Regions from separate parts of the Pseudomonas tensinigenes genome, predicted to be linked through region 2. Evidence: riboswitches for the same ligand, from Rfam matches in the RefSeq annotation. Region 2 holds a riboswitch; the other holds the start of a gene.

Region 1 (4,346 bases), 980 kb from region 2:
AAAGCCAGATCAAGAGCCAAAGCCAGATCAAAAGCCCCTCACCCTAGCCCTCTCCCGGAGGGAGAGGGGACTGATCGAGTTGTTTGGGCGAGGTACGCCGACGTGCGATACCGCGTTGAACTCAGGCTCAAAAAAGCAAAAAAATCGGCCCCCTATCCATGAGGTTAGGGGGACTGATCGGGGTGTTTGGGAGAGCTACGCCGACGTGCAATACCGAGTCGAACTCAGATTTTGAAAAGCCCACAAATCGGCTCCCTCTCCCTCGGGAGAGGGCTGGGGTGAGGGGCACATCCACCACAAAACCAAAGTCCAACACCCGCTCCTCACCACTCAATAGGCCGAGTGTCAGCTCGCCTGCTTTTGATCTTGGAGCCCGTCGGCAGGCTGAGTGGAGGGATTGATCCGGGGGTGGGAGCGCAGCGACCGTTTGGCGCAGCCAAACACAGCGAGAGGAGGTGCAGCGAAGCAAACCGGAGACGCTGCGCCCGGATCGATCCCGGAGCGAAGGAACCCCGAGCTTTAGCGAGCGGGCCGAACGTCAGGGCGAAGACCTTTTGGTTACTTTTGGGGCGTTTGCCAAAAGTGACCCGCCGTAAGGGCGGAACCGTAATCAGCCACACCCGCAGCAACGGATATTCACCCAAAAATTGACCAAAACCCCACCCCCATGCTCTCCTACACAACTTGTTACGGGTGCCCTTCACAGGGTGAAACGGGAAACCGGTGAATCATGTGCTTTACTCAAGCCCATGTCAGTCCGGTGCTGCCCCCGCAACGGTAAGCGAGCGAAGCGTCAAAACCACTGTGCCAACAAGGCATGGGAAGGTGACGCTTGCAGGTCGGCCTGACGCCAACCCCTCGTGAGCCCGGAGACCGGCCCGCAACACACAGCCCGCATTTGTGCGTCGCTGAACATAACAAACCCGCGGTGGGCGGGCGCTGTTCGAACCTCTGCGAGCCCGACCCGCAGGGGTTTTCATGCGCTCGATTCACCCACTGACATTCCAGAGGGAAGCGCCATGTCGATCATCAGCAGCACCGGCAGTAACACGGACAAAATTTCCAGCACCGCCACCCTGAGCCAACGCCTGACCGCCGCGATCTTCGCGTCGATCCTTGGTGCCAGCCTGGTCTACTTCGCCGGTTTCTCGCACATCGAAGCGGTGCACAACGCCGCCCACGATACCCGCCACAGCGCCGCGTTCCCGTGCCACTGAGACCTGTCGACATGATCAAGCGTATTGCGCAAACCGCAGGTTTCACCGGTCTGCTGGCCGCCCTGCTCCTCACCCTGCTGCAAAGCTTTTGGGTCTCGCCGCTGATTCTGCAGGCGGAAACCTTCGAGAAGTCCGAGCCGGTGGCGGTTCACGAACACGCCGCTGGCGTGGCTGCGCACACCCACGATGCCGAGGCCTGGGAGCCGGAAGACGGCTGGCAGCGCGTGGTCTCGACCACAGGCGGCAATCTGGTGGTTGCGGTGGGTTTCGCCCTGATGCTCGCTGGCCTCTACACCCTGCGCGCACCGACCAAAACCTCGCAAGGCTTGCTCTGGGGCCTGGCTGGTTACGCGACATTCGTACTGGCACCGACGATGGGCCTGCCACCTGAATTGCCGGGCACTGCCGCTGCTGATCTGGCTTCACGCCAGATGTGGTGGATCGGCACCGCCGCTTCGACCGCTGTCGGCCTGTCGCTGATCGCGTTCAGCCGTCACTGGCTGATGAAGATCCTTGGTGTCGCCATTCTCGCGGTGCCGCACGTGATCGGCGCGCCACAGCCGCAAGTGCATTCGATGCTCGCTCCCGAGGCATTGGAAGCCCAGTTCAAAATTGCTTCGCAGTTGACCAACGTGGTGTTCTGGCTGGCCCTGGGCCTGATCAGCGCCTGGTTGTTCCGCCGCAAAAGCGCTGGCCAATACCACGCATGACCGATGACCGCGCAGCGCCGACCTTCGTGGTCGGTCTGGGCTGCCAGCGCGGCTGTCCGGCCAGCACGCTGCGCGCGTTACTCGATCAGGCATTGCAGGCCCATCGCATCGACCTTGAAGCGGTCAAGGCCTTGGCCAGCATCGACTTGAAGCGCGACGAGCCGGGTCTGCAAGAGCTTGCTGCACAACTGGCCCTGCCCTTGCTGTACTTCAGCAGCGAGGAATTGGCCAGTTACCAGCAACGACTCAGTCACCATTCGCAGATCGCCTACGAACGCACCGGTTGCTACGGCGTCGCCGAAAGTGCCGCGCTTGCGCTCGCTGAACAGCTGATTCAAGCCCCGGCAAAACTGCTGATTTCCCGGCAAAAATACGCTCAGGCAACGTTGGCATTGGCCGGCGCGGCGTAAAATCCCGATAATCTCCGCCATTGATCATGAGCGTTGTTCATCTGCAACGCGGTCGTGCCCTCTTTTACTCAGGATTCAACGATGACCGTCTACTTCATCGGCGCCGGCCCCGGCGACCCGGAATTGATCACCGTCAAAGGCCAGCGGCTGATCCGCAGTTGCCCGGTGATTATCTACGCAGGCTCGTTGGTGCCGGCGGCAGTGCTCGACGGCCATCAAGCCGAAACGGTGGTCAACAGCGCTGAATTGCATCTGGAACAGATCATCGAACTGATCAAAACGGCGCATGCCAAGGGCCACGATGTGGCGCGGGTGCATTCCGGTGATCCGAGCCTGTATGGCGCGATTGGTGAGCAGATTCGTTATCTGCGTGAGTTGAATATCCCGTTCGAAATCATCCCGGGAGTGACGGCAACGGCAGCCTGTGCCGCGTTGCTCGGCGCGGAACTGACCCTGCCGGATGTTTCACAAAGTGTGATTCTGACCCGCTATGCCGATAAAACCGCCATGCCGGCAGGCGAAGAACTCGGCAGTCTGGCGCAGCACGGCGCGACCATGGCGATTCATCTGGGGGTCAATCATCTGGCCAAGATTCTGGCGGAACTGCTGCCGCATTACGGCGCCGACTGCCCGATTGCGGTGATTCACCGGGCGACGTGGCCGGATCAGGATTGGGTGGTCGGGACGCTGGCGGATATTGCTGAAAAGGTTGAGGCCAAGGGGTTTCGGCGTACGGCGTTGATTCTGGTGGGTCGCGTTTTGGGGAGTGAGGTGTTCAGCGAGTCATCGTTGTATCGCGCCGGGCATGCTCACCTCTACAGACCATAAATTGGAACGCGGAGCGTCCCGGGCTGCATTCCCACGCAGAGCGTGGGAACGATCAAAGGCCCCTTCGCGAGCAGGCTCGCTCCCACATTTGGAATGCGATCAAATGTGGGAGCGAGCTTGCTCGCGAAGGCGTCGATACATTTCATCCATAAAAAACTCACCCATAAAAAAACGGCGCTCACGGGGCGCCGTTTTTCATGTCCGCAGCGAACACCTTAGTAGTAGGCGTTTTCTTTCTGCGTGTGGTCGGTCACGTCGCGAACGCCTTTCAGCTCCGGGATGCGCTCGAGCAAGGTACGCTCGATGCCTTCCTTCAAGGTCACGTCCGCCTGGCCGCAGCCCTGGCAACCACCACCGAACTGCAGAACGGCGATGCCGTCTTCAACCACATCGATCAGGCTGACCTGACCGCCGTGGCTGGCCAGCCCCGGGTTGATTTCGGTTTGCAGGTAGTAGTTGATGCGCTCGTTGACCGGGCTGTCGGCGTTGACCATCGGCACTTTGGCGTTGGGCGCCTTGATGGTCAGCTGGCCGCCCATGCGGTCGGTGGCGTAGTCGACGACGGCGTCATCGAGAAACGCTTCGCTGAAGTGATCGATATACGCGGTGAAGCTTTTCAGCCCCAGCGCGGTGTCTTCAGGTTTTTCTTCGCCCGGCTTGCAGTAGGCAATGCAGGTTTCGGCGTACTGGGTGCCAGGCTGGGTGATGAAGACGCGGATGCCGATGCCCGGGGTGTTCTGCTTGGAGAGCAGATCAGCCAGGTAATCGTGGGCGGCGTCGGTAATGGTAATAGCGGTCATGGAAACTCCTCGCAGGCTTGGGCGCAGTTTACGCCAATCGTTGCGCCGGACAAAGTCCTAGTATTTTTGTCGGGAAAGATTCTCGTCCGCCCCGCCGTCGATCCGCGCCTTGAGCCAGCGATAGCTGCGTTTCTCCACCCATTCGTAGCTCAACCAGGAGCCGACGCCGATGGCCAGCGCACACACGACAAACATCAAATACGGATTGATGCCGTAGCGCCGGGCCAGATAACCGCCCGCCGAGAGCACCAGAACGTGCATCAAGTACACCGAATACGAGCAATCGCCGAGCAGTTTGAGGACACGACTGCGCTCGACATAACGCTCAAGCGAGATACACGCCATCACCAGCAGCGCACTCGGTACGCCCCAGTTGAGCAA
Region 2 (4,346 bases):
AGCATCCCGCCACACTCAGCGAGCAACGGTTTCCCCGCCGCATGATGCGCACGAATCGCCTCAAGCATCGCGGTGTTCTGCGATAACACAACGTGGTGCAATTCCGGATACCCACCAGGCAAATACACGCTATCCGCCTCCGGCAATTGCGTATCGCGAATCGGCGAGAAGAAACTCAACTCAGCGCCCATCGCACGCAGCAGATCCAGACTCGCGCCATAAGTGAAGGCAAACGCCTCATCACGGGCGACGGCAATGCGCACATTTTTCAGCAGCGGCTCGACGGCGATCACATCAGGCGCGGCGAACTCCACGGCCGGTGGCAGCGCTACCTCACAACTGCTGGCCAATGCATCGGCGGCGGCGTCGAGGCGCACATCCAGATCATTCAGTTCACTGGCCTGGACCAGACCGAGGTGTCGACTCGGCAGTTCGATACCGGTCTCGCGGGACAACGCGCCGTACCAACGCAGGCCTTCAGTGAGGCTACCTTCGAGCAACTGCGCATGCCGCAACGTGCCGACACGGTTGGCCAACACGCCGGCAAACGGCAGATCCGGCTGGTACTTCGCCAGGCCCAGCGCCAACGCACCAAAGGTCTGCGCCATCGCCGTCCCATCAATCACGCCAAGCACCGGCACACCGAAGTGCCGCGCCAGATCGGCGCTGGATGGCGTGCCGTCGAACAGACCCATCACGCCTTCAATCAGAATCAGATCCGCCTCCGCGGCGGCTTCCCACAACAGCCGACGACTTTCCTGCTCGCCGACCATCCACATGTCCAGTTGATACACCGGCGCACCGCTGGCGCGCTCGAGAATCATCGGATCAAGAAAATCCGGGCCGCATTTGAACACACGCACCTTGCGCCCCTGATTGCGATGCAAACGGGCCAGTGCGGCGGTGACGGTGGTCTTGCCCTGACCGGAGGCCGGCGCGGCGATGAGCACCGCCGGGCAGTGACGTGGTTGATTCAAAGTTCGACGCCTTTCTGCGCTTTGATGCCGGCCTGGAAGGCGTGTTTGAGCATGCCCATTTCAGTCACGGTGTCGCCCATTTCGATCATTTCCGGCTTGGCCGCGCGACCGGTGACGATCACATGCTGCATCGGCGGACGCGCCTGCAAATCGCTGAGCACCTGATCAAGATCGAGGTAGCCGTGCTTGAGAGCGATGTTCAGTTCGTCGAGCACCACCAGACCGATCGACGGATCGCGCAGCAGTTCGCGGGACACAGCCCACGCGGCTTCGGCGGCGGCGATGTCGCGCTGACGATCCTGGGTTTCCCAGGTGAAGCCCTCGCCCATCACATGAAAGCGCACTTGCTCAGGGAAGCGGCGGAAAAACAATTCTTCGCCGGTGCTGTTGCGCCCCTTGATGAACTGCACGACGCCACACTGCATGCCGTGGCCCATGGCGCGCGCAAGCATGCCGAACGCCGAGCTGCTTTTGCCTTTGCCGTTGCCGGTCAGCACCAGTACCAGGCCGCACTCGTCAGGCGAGTTGGCGATGCGTTCGTCGATCACGGCTTTTTTGCGCTGCATACGCGCCAGATGGCGTTCGTCGCGCTCGGGGGAATCAGTCATGGGGAGCTCTCCGTTGAGGCTGGATAACGGCGGGCAGGCACAAGAATAGACGGCAAAAAGCCTGGCATCGCCCACCGTGATGCCGCTGGATGGATCAGGCCGGTCTCCGGGCTCATGAGCGGCGTTGGCCTGACTGCGCGCCTTCCCGCTTCTTTCGAGGCAGTGGCTCAAGGCGCAGTTTTTACTCATTTACCGTTGCGGGGGCAGCGCCGGGATCGTGGTGGTTCTTCGCTTGAAGACAACCCTCACCGGCTTCCCTGTTTCACTCTGTCGACAGCGGTCACAGAGCACCTGAAACAAGCCGCGAAGGTTAGAGGGTTGGGGGTGGAGCGTCAATTAAAGAGGCGGCCATCGGGCGAATAAGTGCCGCTGATCAATTATCCGCCGCCAATCTTGTGCCACACTGATACAAATGATATCAAAGAGCCATGCTTTTCCCGAAAAGCCCACTACAACAATAAGGATGATGACGATGCAAGGCATGATCATCAGCAACCCGCGCCTGGAATTTCTGCGCCCGGTGCTTGAACGCTGGTTTGACTGTATCGACCGCTACAACGCCGTGCGCGGCGACAGCGACACCCCTTACTGGCATGACGAGAAAGCCAATCTCGGATTGCTCTCGGCGGCGGCCTGGATGGCCGAACTGGTCACTTTGAACGACACTGCCACGCGCAAACAGAATGAAGAAGGCGAGCGCAATGCCCGCGCCGATCTGTTTCTCGCCGGTGCCGAAGACCGCGCCTTTATCCAGGCCACCCAGCGCTGGCCAAAGGTTACCAACCTGAATCTGACTCAAGCCCTGCTGGATATCACTAACGACGCCAAGCGCATCAGCTACGCCAGCGATCTCAAGCTTGGCTGCCTGTTTGTCGCCCCGCAAAAAGCTCAGCACAGCGCCAGCCCCGAAGAGCTGCAGGACATGGTCGACGACCTGCAAAAGGAACACACCTGCGCCGTCGCCTGGTATTTCCCCTACGCCTACCGCAAGTTACGCAGCGAAGCGGGCAACTATCACCCGGGCATCGCCGTACTGTTCAAGGAAGCCCGCGGCTGAGCAGTTGAACCATCGGGCTTGCGCCCTCCTCTATGATTAGGAATGCATTCATAGGGAAGATCAGCAATGCGCAAGCCCCAGCTCGTTTTTGTCATCGCCTTCGCCGGAGGACTCGCCGCCTGCGGTGAAACCTCCAGCCTGCAAGTCTCCGACGGCACCGGCCCGTCACCAAAACTGCCCGAACCGAACAAGACCCTGATTCCGACGGTGAACATCGCCCCGGCGATCGGCTGGCCCGAGGGTGGCAAACCGACAGCGGCCGCCGGTACCCAGGTGGCGGCATTCGCCGAAGGCCTCGACCATCCGCGCTGGCTCTATGTGTTGCCCAACGGCGACGTGCTGGTGGCAGAAACCAATGCCCCACCCAAGCCTGATGACAGCAGTGGAATTCGTGGCTGGGTGATGAAGAAAGTCATGGGCAAGGCCGGCGCTGGCGTGCCGAGCCCGAACCGCATCACCTTGCTGCGTGACGCCGATCATGATGGCGTTGCCGAAACGCGGACGGTGTTCCTGCAGAACCTCAACTCGCCGTTCGGCATGACTTTGGTCGGCAATGATCTTTACGTCGCTGACACTGATCGCCTGCTGCGCTTCAACTACGAACCCGGCGCGACCGAGATCAAGTCGCAGCCGATCAAGGTGGTCGATTTGCCCGGCGGCACACTGAATCACCACTGGACGAAAAACGTCATCGCCAGCAAAGACGGCAGCAAGCTGTACGTCACGGTCGGCTCGAACAGCAACGTCGGCGAAAATGGCCTGGATAAAGAAGAAGGTCGCGCGGCGATCTGGGAAGTCGATCGGGCGACCGGTAATCACCGGATCTTCGCTTCGGGCATCCGCAACCCCAATGGCCTGGCCTGGGAACCGAAAAGTGGCGCGCTGTGGACGGCGGTCAACGAGCGCGACGAGATCGGCAGTGATCTGGTGCCGGACTACATCACTTCCGTGAAGGACGGTGGTTTCTATGGCTGGCCGTTCAGTTACTACGGTCAGCATGTCGATGTGCGCGTTTCGCCGCAAAACCCCGACCTGGTGGCCAAGGCCATCGCCCCGGATTACGCGGTCGGGCCACACACCGCCTCGCTGGGCCTGAGCTTCGCCGAGGGCAACAACCTGCCGGCGCAGTTCAAGGAAGGCGCGTTTATCGGCCAGCACGGCTCGTGGAATCGCAAACCGCACAGTGGCTACAAAGTGATTTTCGTGCCGTTTACCGGTGGCAAGCCGAGCGGCACACCGGTGGATGTGCTGACCGGGTTCCTCGACAAGGACGAGAATGCTTTGGGTCGGCCGGTGGGCGTGGTGATCGATCAGCAAGGTGGCTTGCTGGTGGCGGATGATGTTGGTAACAAGGTGTGGCGAGTGTCGGCCACGAAGTGATGCTGAATGTGACCTGAAACAACTGTGGGAGCGAGCCTGCTCGCTCCCACATTAGGATTGCTGCGATTTTTACTACGGGTTATGCGCCAGATGCTCCGGCTGCAACACCCGCTTGGCACTCAGATAAGCCTTTTGCCAATACGCCTTCGACAGGCTGTCGAGCTTGACCGTGCCGCCCGTGGCCGGCGCATGCACAAAGCGCCCTTCGCCGACGTAAATTCCCGCATGACTGACCTGCGAACCGCCATTGGTGGCGAAGAAGATCAGGTCGCCGGTCTGCAAGCCTTCCTTGCCGACATTCGGCGCCTGCATAACGATCAGCTC

What was found. Region 2 has a riboswitch for cobalamin ahead of cobO (cob(I)yrinic acid a,c-diamide adenosyltransferase). Riboswitches for the same ligand answer to the same signal wherever they lie in the genome.
Region 1: it holds a riboswitch for cobalamin, as region 2 does, so the genes downstream of both, HU718_RS13755 (CbtB domain-containing protein) here and cobO (cob(I)yrinic acid a,c-diamide adenosyltransferase) in region 2, are expected to answer to the same signal.

What each region holds. Positions count from the first base shown of each region.
Region 1 is NZ_CP077089.1:3,113,629-3,117,974, reverse strand. Features, by position in the region: cobalamin riboswitch at 675-896, shown strand; gene HU718_RS13755 (CbtB domain-containing protein) at 1,020-1,217, shown strand; gene HU718_RS13750 (CbtA family protein) at 1,229-1,927, shown strand; gene HU718_RS13745 (cobalamin biosynthesis protein) at 1,924-2,337, shown strand; gene cobM (precorrin-4 C(11)-methyltransferase) at 2,419-3,165, shown strand; gene nfuA (Fe-S biogenesis protein NfuA) at 3,381-3,965, opposite strand; gene HU718_RS13730 (acyltransferase family protein) at 4,023-4,346, opposite strand, start outside.
Region 2 is NZ_CP077089.1:2,129,840-2,134,185, reverse strand. Features, by position in the region: gene HU718_RS09440 (cobyrinic acid a,c-diamide synthase CobB) at 1-977, opposite strand, end outside; gene cobO (cob(I)yrinic acid a,c-diamide adenosyltransferase) at 974-1,585, opposite strand; cobalamin riboswitch at 1,666-1,895, opposite strand; gene HU718_RS09430 (hypothetical protein) at 2,058-2,642, shown strand; gene HU718_RS09425 (PQQ-dependent sugar dehydrogenase) at 2,709-4,022, shown strand; gene HU718_RS09420 (C40 family peptidase) at 4,095-4,346, opposite strand, start outside.